Regions from separate parts of the Anoxybacillus sp. CHMUD genome, predicted to be linked through region 1. Evidence: riboswitches for the same ligand, from Rfam matches in the RefSeq annotation. Region 1 holds a riboswitch; each other region holds the start of a gene.

Evidence for each region. Region 1 has a riboswitch for thiamine pyrophosphate ahead of tenA (thiaminase II). Riboswitches for the same ligand answer to the same signal wherever they lie in the genome.
Region 2: another riboswitch for thiamine pyrophosphate. It lies ahead of thiC (phosphomethylpyrimidine synthase ThiC); the one in region 1 lies ahead of tenA (thiaminase II).
Region 3: another riboswitch for thiamine pyrophosphate. It lies ahead of thiM (hydroxyethylthiazole kinase); the one in region 1 lies ahead of tenA (thiaminase II).

The regions. Positions count from the first base shown of each region.
Region 1 covers NZ_SDLG01000003.1:174,689-179,222, forward strand. The annotation lists gene ETB99_RS03325 (ABC transporter ATP-binding protein) at 1-1,092, opposite strand, end outside; gene ETB99_RS03330 (ECF transporter S component) at 1,096-1,686, opposite strand; gene tenA (thiaminase II) at 1,661-2,356, opposite strand; TPP riboswitch at 2,444-2,551, opposite strand; gene ETB99_RS03340 (class I SAM-dependent rRNA methyltransferase) at 2,684-3,868, shown strand; gene ETB99_RS03345 (glycoside hydrolase family 13 protein) at 3,911-4,534, opposite strand, start outside.
Region 2 covers NZ_SDLG01000005.1:153,726-158,259, reverse strand. The annotation lists gene ETB99_RS05435 (potassium/proton antiporter) at 1-1,318, opposite strand, end outside; gene thiC (phosphomethylpyrimidine synthase ThiC) at 1,432-3,120, opposite strand; TPP riboswitch at 3,228-3,342, opposite strand; partial or broken gene ETB99_RS15290 (PH domain-containing protein) at 3,540-3,964, shown strand; gene ETB99_RS05420 (PH domain-containing protein) at 3,986-4,186, shown strand; gene ETB99_RS05415 (NAD-dependent deacylase) at 4,241-4,534, opposite strand, start outside.
Region 3 covers NZ_SDLG01000004.1:29,195-33,728, forward strand. The annotation lists gene ETB99_RS03790 (globin-coupled sensor protein) at 1-140, shown strand, start outside; gene ETB99_RS14925 (SpoIIE family protein phosphatase) at 256-519, opposite strand; gene ETB99_RS14930 (response regulator) at 562-1,041, opposite strand; gene ETB99_RS03800 (enoyl-CoA hydratase) at 1,138-1,944, opposite strand; gene thiE (thiamine phosphate synthase) at 1,987-2,640, opposite strand; gene thiM (hydroxyethylthiazole kinase) at 2,641-3,435, opposite strand; TPP riboswitch at 3,491-3,606, opposite strand; gene hcp (hydroxylamine reductase) at 3,770-4,534, shown strand, end outside.

The DNA.
Region 1 (4,534 bases):
TTCATGCTCCGGGTGTTTTTCAAGACGGAAAGAGTACGCTAACTCATCATCTACACGATTTGTAACAAATTGAAACTCGGGGTTTTGGAACACAAAAGCAATGTTGTCATATAACAATCCTTCATGTTTGACAAGCTCTCCTTGCCAATACATATCGCCTTCTGTTCGAATAAGTTTCATTAAGCTTTGCAACAACGTACTTTTCCCTGCACCGTTTTCCCCTGTAACCGCAATCCATTCACCCGCATGAATCACTAACTCGTCGACCGCTATTTTTTCTTCTTTTTGTCGAAAGCCGCGAAGCGACTGTACATGTAAAAGAACATCCCCATGTGCATACGGTTGTTGCGCTGTTTTTGGCTTTTTATACGTTTCCCACACGTCTGGATGCCAAATCCCTTGTTCTGTAATAAACGAACGATACGTTGAAAAAATTTCATTCGTTCCGCCGTCAGCGATGATCTCACCATGTTCGTTAAATAAAATGATGCGCTCGACAAAATCAACAATGTGTTCAATTTTATGTTCAACAATGACAACGGTTCGATCCTCCGCCACTTCTTTTAACGTTTCCCACACCGCTTTTGTTCCTTCTTCATCAAGAAGTGCTGTCGGTTCGTCTAAACATAACACATCAGGTTCAAGCGCTAAAACTGACGCAATCGCTAACCGCTGTTTCATTCCTCCAGATAATGTTTGAATCGGTACATGAACGTGCGGGAGACGGAGGCGCACAAGACGAAGCATGTGCGCTATTTTTTCTTCCATCTCTGCACGTGGCACACCGAGATTTTCGAGAACAAAAGCCATTTCTTCATCAACATACGGCATACAAAACTGGGCATCGGGATCTTGAAACACATAGCCTACACGATTTGGAATGTGCAGTTTACTCGCTTTCATCGGCACATCGATCGAGCGCGGAATAATGCCCGCCATCACTTGCAAAAGCGTGGATTTTCCGCATCCCGATGGGCCTAAAAGCAACACTTTTTCTCCTTTTTTAATCGAAAGCGATACATCGGTAAATAACCGCTTTTCTGCCCCCGGAAATTTTAAGCGCAATTGTTCGATATGGATCAATGATGTCACCTTCTATTTATCAAGCGAGTCGTAATCTTCTTTTGTCGTCGGACGCAACAATTGCGTCACACCTGTCGCTTCGAGCGCTTTCACAAGCGAATAAGCAAATACACCAGCAATGATGATCGCTCCAATGAAACGCGCACCGATAAATAACGTTAAATTCCACCATGCCAATTGGTCGATATATCCTTTGTAAAAATCAAGCACTAATGAAGCGATCGTTGAACCAACCGCTGCAAGCGACACAACCGCCACATCAAAACGTTTATAGCGGAAAGCAGCGAAAACAAGTTCAGCGAGCAACCCTTGCACAAAGCCGTAAAATAGCACCTCAAGCCCCCATTCAGAACCAGCTAAAAACTCTCCTGATGCCGCAGCCACTTCTGCAAGCAGCGCCACTCCTGGTTTACGAATTAATAAATAGGCAACAGTTGCCGCAATAAACCACATGCCATAAATAAGTTGATCAAGATGAAGTCCAAGCGGTTTTACCGCATAGTAAAGCGGTCCCCACACTTTATACACAATCCCAAACACAATCGCCACCACAACGGTCGTTAATACGTCTGTTAATTTAAGCCCTTTCGTTTGCATAAACATCCTCCTCTTCAATTGGCCAACGTTCTAATTTGTACGCCATGTCCCAAAATAAATATTCATATTGACTGCTGATCACAAAGTGTTGCTTCATCCGCTCTAACTCTTTTTCGCTAGCTGTTTTTGCGATGTCGTTTAAACGCGCAATTTGTTGTTCGACAAGCTGTTTGAACCAGTCAGAGCCGTACGCTTCAATCCATTGTGCATAAATTGGATGATTCGGCTTACAATGTTTTAACCGCTCACCAATTTCGTAATACAACCAATAGCACGGTAAAATGGCAGCTAATACATCGCCAAAACGTCCTGCAAACGACGCGCGATACATGTGGGACGTGTACGCATACGCAGTTGGAGCAGGAACAAACGACGCCTTTTCTTCTTCTGTAATACCGAGCTCTTTCATAAACGTTTCATGTAAACGAAGCTCAGCTTCATACGTACTTTGCGCATGATGCGCCATGCTTGCGGTCGTTTGTAAATCATCAGCCATCGCCCCGCCAAGCGCTTGCACTTTTGCAAAGTGTGTCAAATAATATGAATCTTGTAATACATAATAGCGAAAACAACGTAAATCAAGTGTTCCTTCCCCGAGCTCCTTCACGAACGGATGATGAAAGCTCGCTTCCCAAATCGGATCGACAGCCTTGCGCAACTGCTCTGAAAACAACATAACCTCTCCCCCTTAAGAAAAATAAAAAACCACTTTCTTTGCGCAAAGAAAGTGGTTGTAAACGATGGAAATTAATAAGAGACACACTTCGCACCGTTTCCACTTCCCTACGCTGGTATGAGCCAGATCAGGTTCTAAGGGTCTCAAAGGCACACTTTGATCTCAGCCTATCTAAAGGCCCCCCTAGTGGAATACATTTGCATCATTCACTTTGTCACTAATATTAGCATATTTCATGGAATTGTCAAATATTTTTCTCCACCATTTGCGCGCATCGTGTTCTTCCTGTATGCTAAAGTAGCGAATATATAGTCAGGAGTGGGATGTATGGCAAATGTATTTTTAAAACGAAAAAGAAAAAAACGGCTCGAGCTTGGACATCCGTGGGTGTTTCAAAGCGAAGTCGATTATATTGAAGGAGATTTTGAACCGGGGGATTTCGTCAACGTATATAACCATCAACGTCACTTTTTAGCGAAAGGATATATTAATCCAAAATCACAAATGATCGTGCGCGTGTTAACGCAAAATCCAAACGACGAATTAAATGCGCAATTTTTTATGAACCGTATTCGTCAAGCATGGGCGTATCGCGAACGGATGATTCCGGGCGTTCGTTCATGTCGCGCCGTTTATGGAGAAGCCGATTTTTTACCTGGGCTCATCGTTGATAAGTACGAAGATGTGCTCGTTGTGCAAATTTTATCGCTCGGCATGGAAAAAAGAAAAGAATGGATTTTACAAGCGCTTCTTGACGTTTTTCAACCGAAAGCGATTTATTTGCGCAACGACGTTCACGTGCGCGAATTAGAAGGATTAAAACAAGAAAAAGGATTTTGGTACGGCACGTGCGATACGAACGTACAAATTGAAGAAAACGGCGTGAAATACATTGTCGATATCGAAAACGGACAAAAAACAGGATTTTTCTTCGATCAACGTCAAAATCGTGCTGCCATCAAGCCGCTGATTACAAGCGAATCAACCGTGCTCGATTGTTTTACGCATACAGGTTCATTTATGTTAAACGCCTGCTTATACGGAGCAAAACATGTGACCGCTGTCGATATTTCTGAACATGCGATTGAAACAGCAAAGCGAAACGCAGAGTTAAACGGATTTACAAATGTGGATTTCGTCGTTGCGAACGCGTTTGACTACTTACGCGAATGCGTACAACAGGGGAAAAAATGGGATGTCGTCATTATTGACCCACCAGCGTTTGCAAAATCCGCTCATGCGGTGCCAAAGGCGCTTGCCGGCTATAAAGATATTAATTTAAACGGCTTAAAGTTAGTGAAAGACGGCGGCTTTTTCGTGACAGCAAGTTGTTCGTATCATGTGCATCCATATATGTTTCAAGCGATGGTTACGGAAGCAGCGTTTGATGCGAAGAAAATTTTACGTCAAATTCATTGGAGCGGTGCAGGATATGACCATCCAAAACTACTTGCCGCCGATGAAGGCGATTATTTGAAATTTGCCATTTACGAAGTGCATTCACGCAAATAAATGTGAAAATCCCCTTTTCCATGTCGGAAAAGGGGATTTTCATTATTTCACCAAATATACACGCGCTTCATACGGACGCAATGTAAAGCGTGTCGCATGTTTATGCGGTTTTACATCGTAGTTTGCTAACACCAATTGCTCGCTATTTAATTTCAATGAATCGTAACGATACATTGTTTTTCGGTCTGTTAAGTTCACGATGACGATCGCTTTTTCATCACCTAACGTGCGCGTATATGCGTAAATTGCTTTATGGTTTTCTAATATTAAATCGTATGTTCCGTAAACAAATACGTCATGCTGTTTTCTTAGTTGAATCATGCGTTTGTAAAAGTTTAACACAGAGTTCGGGTCGTGCAACTGTTTTTTGACATTAATTTGTTTATAATTTTCATTCACACCAATCCAAGGTGTTCCTGTTGTAAATCCGGCGTTTTCATCATCAGACCATTGCATCGGCGTGCGTGAATTGTCACGACCGTTTTTCCAAATCCATTGCATCACTTCTTCATGAGAACGCCCTTTAGCACGTTCAATACGATAATAATTTTTGATGGCGACATCGTCATATTCATCAATCGTTTCAAATCGGACGTTCGTCATGCCAATTTCTTGCCCTTGATAAATAAACGGCGTTCCTTGCATAAGGAAATATAATGCCCCTAA
Region 2 (4,534 bases), on a different contig from region 1:
TAATTAAGCAATCCTTTGGCAATGGAAGTTGACTAATCGTCATATTTAGTAAATGTGACTGCTTATTACTGATATGGACTTCAACAATTTCCTTATTTGCTTTCGTCGTTGACATCAGTTCGAGGGAGTGAGCCACTTCCCTCTTTTCTCCGAGTAGCAGTCCTAGATGCTTGGCTAAAAAAGGAGTTGTTGATCCTTGAATAAGGGCGGAAATGAGCACAATAAAGAAAACAATATTAAAAATGAGCTGACTATTTTCAATGTTCGAGATAAGTGGGTAAGTTGCCAAGACGATCGGAACAGCACCTTTTAGCCCAGCCCAAGAAAGGAATAGCTTTTCCTTAATAGAGAAATTCATGTTTATTGTACTTATCATGACGCTAATCGGCCTTGCCACAACAATAAGTAGGATAGCTAGGGCGACACCTTCCCATGCTACTTTTACTAGTTCATTTGGAAAAACGAGTAGTCCGAGTAAAATGAACATAAATATTTGCATCATCCATGCTAGCCCTTCGTTAAAACGAAAAATAGAATGGCGATAAACGAGTTGTGCATTGCCGACAAAAACGCCCATAATATATACCGAAAGAAACCCACTACCTTTTAGCAGGGCTGCTATACTATAAGAGAGTATCGCAAATGATAAAGATAGAGTGGGGTATAATCCCGAGGAATCAAGATTTATTTTATTCAAACACCACACAGTTAATTTTCCTAATCCAAGCCCGACAAGAATACCGATAACGATCTGCCAAATAAAGCTGAGAAAGGCGTGGGAAATAGTTAGTTCTGGCTGTTGGATAAATGTAATCAAGGAGAGGGTTAAAATAACGGCCATCGGATCGTTCATCCCCGACTCAGCTTCTAGTGTTGTTGAGAGACGGCGTTTTATATTGACGCTTCCTAGCGTAGCAAATATTGCTGCAGCGTCAGTTGAAGAAACGATAGCGCCTAATAGAAATCCCTCGGCCCATGAAACGTGTAAAATGTATTTGGCAAATATGCCTACGCAAATGGCAGTAATTAGCACTCCAAACGTTGCAAGGGAGGAAGCGGGAACTAAAACTTTTTTTAATGTATTCCACTTTGTGTTCATCCCACCTTCAAACAAAATAATGATTAACGCAAAAATGCCAACAATCTGGGTGAGAAAAGCGTTATCATAATATATAAATTTGGATAAAATCATTCCGACGAGTATGTAAAATACAAGTGATGGCACGCCTAGCCAAGAAGAAAACTTCGTTGTTAATACACCGATGATTAGAAGTAATCCTAACAGAAAAATGATGAAATCTGTGAGCAAGCAAGTCACCTCTTTCCATACTTTCTACTTAAAGTTACGACTTAAATTTAAGCTATAGTAAGTGGAGTGTCAACGAATATGACTTAAATAACATTTTTTGTAATAAAAGTGCAAGCTGAGCGCTATCTCTCAGCTTGCATGATGTTTGTATATTCAACAAATTGTTTTGCCTTTTCTTTCATTCCTTCGCTTTGTAGTGTTTTTTGTAATTCATGAGAAATATTCATTGAACAAAATTTTGGACCGCACATCGAACAAAAATGAGCAAGCTTTGCTCCTTCGGCCGGTAGCGTTTCATCGTGATATTCACGTGCGCGCTCAGGATCTAGTGACAAGTTGAATTGATCTTGCCAACGGAACTCAAATCTCGCCTTTGATAATGCATCATCACGCGTTTGTGCGCCAGGGTGTCCTTTTGCTAAGTCAGCAGCGTGGGCAGCAATTTTGTAGGCGATGACTCCTTGGCGGACGTCTTCTTTATTCGGTAGGCCGAGATGTTCTTTTGGTGTCACATAGCAAAGCATGGCCGTACCGTGCCAGCCGATAAGCGCTGCACCGATAGCTGAGGTGATATGGTCGTAACCTGGTGCAATGTCGGTAGTGATAGGACCTAGCGTATAAAAAGGTGCCCCGTGACAAATTTCAATTTGTTTATCGACATTTTCTTTAATTTTATGCATTGGAATATGCCCTGGACCTTCGATCATCACTTGGACATCATGTTCCCAAGCGATTTTTGTCAACTCTCCAAGTGTTTGTAACTCGGCGAATTGCGCCTCATCGTTTGCATCTGCAATTGAGCCTGGACGTAATCCATCCCCAAGTGAAATAGCAATATCGTAAGTTTTTAAAATTTCGCAAATTTCTTCGAAGTGGGTGTATAAAAAGTTTTCTTCATGGTGTGCTAAACACCATTGTGCCATAATTGAGCCACCCCGAGAGACAATACCAGTTGTTCGATTGACTGTTAGTGGGATATAGCGAAGTAAGACACCTGCATGAATAGTAAAATAGTCTACGCCTTGTTCGGCTTGTTCAATTAATGTTTCTCGGTAAATGTCCCATGATAAGTTTTCGACAATGCCGTTCACTTTCTCTAACGCCTGGTAAATAGGTACAGTTCCAATCGGCACAGGGGAGTTTCGAATAATATATTCTCGCGTCTCATGTATATGTTTTCCTGTCGATAAGTCCATGACTGTATCGGCACCCCAACGAACAGCCCAAAGCATTTTTTCAACTTCTTCATCCATCGAGGATGTAACAGAAGAGTTTCCAATATTCGCATTAATTTTTACATGGAACTTGCTTCCGATGATCATTGGTTCACTCTCAGGGTGATTGATATTAGCTGGGATAATTGCTCTTCCTGCTGCCACTTCCTGTCGAACAAACTCTGGATCCATCTGTTCGCGAATAGCAACAAACTCCATTTCAGGTGTAATGATTCCTCGTTTTGCATAATGCATTTGGGTCACAACTTTCCCTTTTTTCGCACGAAAACGTCTAGGTGAAAAAGGAATGTTTGTTCTCACTAATGAAGGGCTACATTCTTCTACATCGCCACGCTCCGTTATCCATTTTTCTCTTAATTTTGGCAATCCTTTATCAATATTCGGCGCGAAAAGTGGGTCGGTGTATGGTCCACTCGTGTCATAGACTCGAATAGGCTCATTTTCTAGCATCGTTGTACCTGTTTTGGTTGGAGAAAGTTGAATTTCTCGCATTGGCACACGAACATCTTCACGCGTTCCGGGCACATACACTTTTTTACTCGAGGGAAATGGCATTGATGAAAATAAGTCTTTCATTTTTAATCGCTCCTTTTCATTTTTTAGTTGGAGCAACGCCAATACGTAAAAAAATCAGGCTCCATAACGAGAACCTGATTTTGTCCGCAAATAGCACAAGTAAAGAACACTCGCGCCATCTACTTCCCTACGCTGGCATCACCCAGATCAGGTTCAAAGGGTCAAAGAACTTTTGCGCGTTCTTCTCTCAGTCCAAGCTATTGGACTCCCCTAGTAGATGAGAAATTATGAACTTTAAAAATAGTCTAACATATGATAAAAATGTTGTAAAGTTATAAATGAAAAACTTGTTAAAATGGAGGCATAGTGGACGTACGAACCGATGATTTCGGGATGGAGTTCGTATGTTAGAAGTGCAGTGATAGAAGCGTGAAAAAGTGGTGTGTAAGAAAACGGGGAATGTTCTATCGAAACGTGCTGTGTCTATATGGCGCATATATGGAGCTATTCGTTTCATTATTTTTTCCTTTTGTACGTAATTGTTAGTTTTTTCGTTTCAACATGGGTCGTTTTGATGTTTGTCTGTTTGTCGATTGTAGATGGCATGTTATTCGTTTTCTTCGTTCCACGCTGGAAATGGGAACGTTGGCGGTATATGATTACGCGATCAGGAAATCGAGCTTGAGCATGGGGTGTGGATTCGTAAGCGTACGCTTATTCCGCTTCGCTGCGTGCAACATGTTGATGTAAAGCAAGGTCCATTAGCAAGAAAGTATAAACTTGCTTCGCTTTATATATATACAGCAGCAATGGCACATGAAATTCCGTTCCTTGATGAACAAGAAGCAGAGAAGTTGCGTTACACATTTCTTCTTTAGTAAAGGAAGATGAACATGATGAATGAAGCGAGAAACGGTTACATCCGATTGCGATTGTTATTTACATAACCAAGCGGTTAAAGCATCGTATTCAATCGTTAACAATCTCTCAATCTCGTATGCAACAACGACTCGGATTATGTACCGTACATGCGACGGTCATGCCAGGTATATGCAAAAAAGTCGTTGATGTGGGCGAACATGAGGCACAAGCAATATACGAATCGTTTTTGGGAAATAAGGTATGAAAAAGAAATATTTCAAGTGTCCCAAAAGAGCACGCTTTTGGGACACAGTTATTTTTAAAGTAATTCGTCAATTTCCTGCAGCATTTCCCCAATTTTACGGTCATGTATGAGTAAATCTGCCCAATCATCTAATGGAGTCGGTTCCATATTTACGATCACGAGTTTTGCACCTCCACGTTTAGCGGCGACAGGAAGTTCGTTAGCTGGCGATACTTGTAAAGAAGAGCCGAGTACAATCCACAAATCTGCTCGTTCGGCTGCTGTCCATGCTTGTTCAAACGCATCATGCGGCAATGGTTCGCCAAATAAAACAACGGAAGGGCGCAAAAAACCACCGCACGTGCACTT
Region 3 (4,534 bases), on a different contig from region 1:
AAATTGACCAATTTACTTCAGTCATCGAACAGTTTCACCAAATGTTTGATGAAATTTCATCTGCTGCCTCACAAATTGCTGAAATGGCCGAACAGTTAAACGATTTAAATCAAGAGTTAACGGAAAAGTTTAATTCGTAAATGTTAAAATGAGTATAGAAATGACAGGTGTTTCTGCACCGATTAAACACATATTATCTATTTGTTAACTCGATCAAATTGTAAACATCAAATAAGCGATCTGTTAACAGATCGCTTATTTGATATGAATAGAGACGAACGTCATGTCGTCATCTCTTTTGCCATGTTGCGTTTGTTTTTCCATATTCTCTACCATATGTTCAAACGACTTCTCTACCATATGTTCAAACGATGGAGCGGTACGCATCGTATGCATAAGCTTATTGGAACAATCTTCGCCTAAAACTTCTATGAGTCCATCTGATAAATGCGGGCGAACTTGTTGCCAAAAATATAAGTCGCCAGATAGTTGCGTTGAAGGAATATACGTTCCAATCAAATGGATATGTTCATTATTCAGCGGTTCAGGAAGTAAACCTTCTTAAACGAGCCGAGCTAAGTGTAAGTCTTCGTTCATCTTTTTTTGCATCGTCCACATATGCCGATAACTTTCCATATATGCTTCATTTGTTCGTTTTAGTTGGTCCATCGTTTCTTTTTGGCGATACGCCAATTGAACACGTGCAACGAGTTCGACCATTGTAAACGGCTTGCGAATGTAATCAAACGCTCCCGCCGCAAACGCTTCCTCTAATTTCTGTTCATCATCGTAACCGGTGACCATTAATACGGGAATATGTTGTAATTGCTCGTGTTGCTTGAATCGTCGGCACCACTCAATCCCATCTGTTTCTGGCATACAAATGTCCATTAAAATGACATCGACTTGTTGAGATAAAATATAGGCATATGCCTTATCCGCATCTTCAAATAAATGAATAGAAATGCCTTCGATATGTTCAAGCATCGCTTCCATCATTTCTAATGTCGGCATATAGTCATCAATAATTACTACTTCCATCTTCAGCCGTCCTTTTCGTTATATTGTTGTATATTTCATTTATACACGTTGCAAACCCGAAAAAGATAGCTTAAAGATGAAAGTTTTGCAAATTTTTTATTTTCCGCTAAAATGCGGACGTCGCTTCTCTAAAAAGGCGCGAATCCCTTCTTCGTGGTCTTTTGTTTTGCGCATTTCCGCTTGATACGCTGTCTCCATTTGCAACGTGTTCAACAACTGTTGTTCGCTTAAACGAGCATATAACTGCTTCGTCGCAATCATCGCACGAATCGGTTTTGCTAGCCATTCATTCACTTTGTGCTGAATCGCTTGTTCATCACCGATTTCATCAACGAGTCCCACTTCATATGCCTCTTGTGCACTCATTATTTTTCCTTCCCATATGATTTGTTTTGATTTGACATCTCCAATTTTTCGATTTAAAAAGAAATGTCCCCCACCATCTGGAACTAAACCAATGCCAATGAAATTCATTGCAACGCGCGCTTGTTTATTTGCGATTACATGATCGCAAGCAAGGGCTAAACTAAATCCTAATCCTGCAGCAGCACCATGTATGTAGCTAATCGTTAGTTTCGGCAATTGATGCAATGTCATCGCTATTTGTTTAATCGTTTCCATCACTTCAATGAATGAATGTTCATTCGTTGATTGCAACATCGTCTTAATGTCGCCCCCTGCGCTAAATCCTTTGCCACGACCACGAATGATGACGATATCCGCTTCACTTGCTTCAACTTCTTTTAACGCTTGTAACAACTCTGTTAACATTTGTTCATGTAAAGCATTTAGCGCATTCGGACGATTCAATTCAATGGTTGCGACGCGATTTTCGTATGATAGTACGATATGTTCCATCTTCTCCATCCCCTCTTTCGTTTGTTCGCTATTTTCTTTCGACATATATGAATAAAATCCTGCACAGAACAAAACAAAAAGACGACATCATCTGTCGCCTTTTTGTTTTGCACGCATGACAATCTCATATAGTCGTTTTGTTTGTTCGTAAATATGTTCAGCACGGCAAATGGCCGAAATGACAGCAATTCCGTCTGCACCCGCTTCGATCACTTGTTTGGCTGTTTGTTCTGTAATTCCACCGATCGCAACGAGTGGAACACGTTTTTCATGGGCACGAATATGTTCAATCATCGTCAGTCCACATGCTTGCTTTGCATCTTCTTTTGAAACAGTTGGGAAAATCGGGCCTAATCCAACATAATCGGCGCAAGCAGCAAGCGCTTTTTTTACTTCATTTAAGTTGTGAACAGATACGCCTAAATATTTATCTCCTATGCGATCGCGAACGCGTTCAGCTACTTCGTCTTCTTGACCGACATGAACGCCATCTGCCTGTAAAGCGAGGGCCAAATCGACATCGTCATTCACGATAAAAGGAATATTATACATTCGGCATCGTTCAAGTAATTTCTCGGCTAAGCGGTATTTTTCAATCCCCGTAAGCGCCCCCTTTCCTTTTTCGCGAAACTGAAACATTGTAATACCGCCTTTAATTGCTTCATCAAGCACAGCGAGCGGATCTTTCGTACAATCGATACTCCCCATAACGAAATACAACGATAGCTTCTGCTTCATCATTTATTCCCCTTGAATACGCGCGTATTGATCAACTTCTTCTGCACTCGTTTCATGTAAAGCATTTAAAAAAGAAAGTTGAAAAGAACCAGGTGCTTTTGCTTGTTTGGCTGCTTTTTCAGCCGCCACACCGTAATAAGCGAGGGCAGCAACTGATGACATCATCATATCGTCTCCTATACCCGCAAATGCACCTAATACCGAACTTAACAAACAACCTGTCCCTGTTACTTTCGTTAACATCGCATCACCATTTGAGACGATTACAATACGTTCTCCATCGGTTACTACATCATCTTTCCCTGTGACAACAACTACAGAGCGAAACATGAGTGCTGCTTTTTTCGCTACATCCACGAGGTCACCTTGAACGTCTCCTGCATCGACTCCTTTTGTACGTACTTGTTCACCCGCAATGCTCGCAATTTCCGATGCGTTCCCACGTAAAATCGAAATGTTTACTTCACGTAATATACGTCTGGCTGTTTCGGTGCGGTACGCTGTCGCACCAGCTCCAACAGGATCGAAAATGACAGGAATGTTTGCCTCATTTGCTGCTTTTCCGGCAATTAACATCGCCTCTACGTCTGTTTCGTTTAGCGTGCCAATGTTTAACACTAAAGCACGAGCTAACCGAACCATATCCGCTACTTCTTCTTTTGCATACGCCATAACAGGAGATGCGCCTACAGCAAGCAAACCATTCGCAACAAAATTGGTCACCACAACATTTGTCATATTATGTACGAGTGGTGACTCCTTCCTAACACGCGTTAACCATTGTCCTACATTCATCATTCATTCCCCCTAAAAAAATAAAAACTAGTCGGACAGAGTCGACTAGTTTGCGTACTGAAAACATAGCCTACTTCCCTCCGCTGGTACAAACCAGATCAGGTTCAAAGGGTTGGAAAACTGATTGCGCGTTTTCCTCTCAGCCATCGCCATCCGGCACCCCTAGTAGTTTGATTGATTCAATTTTCTTTCATTTTAATACATTTTTTCTCTTGATTCAATATGGATTATTGTCAAATTTCGTTCACATTTTTGTATGAAAGTGTGATATGTATCACTTACGACGTACATATTTTCTCCTATTGTTAAAGTGTCAATAAGAAAAGGAGGGGTCATAATGTTTTGTCATCAATGTGAACAAACACCAACAGGGGGATGTACTGTTGTTGGAGTTTGCGGGAAAGATGAAACAATTGCAAGTTTGCAAGATACGATCGTATTTGCATTAAAAGGAATTGCAGCATATCGCACGCATGCCCATCAACTTGGGTATACCGATCCGTTCGTTGATACAACGACACATGAAGCGTTATATATGACGTTAACAAACTCTAACTTTAACGTACAAGAACATATAGACATGGCGATGAAAGTCGGAAGAGCAGCCATTCGCGTAATGGAACTACTCGATCGAGCACATACAGAACGACTTGGCATTCCTCAACCTGTTCGTGTAACGCAAAATAGAATTGAAGGAAAATGTATTCTCGTTACAGGACATAACTTATTTGCCCTTGAACAACTATTAAAACAAACAGAAGGAAAAGGAATTAACATTTACACACATTCCGAAATGCTTCCAGCACATGGTTACCCACAATTAAAAAAATATAAACATCTGAAAGGAAATGTCGGAAAAGCATGGTACGATCAACGTCGCCTATTTGAAAAATTCCCTGGTGCTATTTTAGCGACAACAAACTGTGTCATGCCGATAAAAGGTTCATATGCTGATCGCATGTTTTCATATGATGTAGCCGGATTAGAACATGTGCAAAAAATCGAAAACGATGATTTCACGCCGTTAATTGAGAAAGCGCTACAACTTCCAGAAGCAAACATTGAATCGGATGAAACGTTAGTGACTGGTTTCCATCACGAA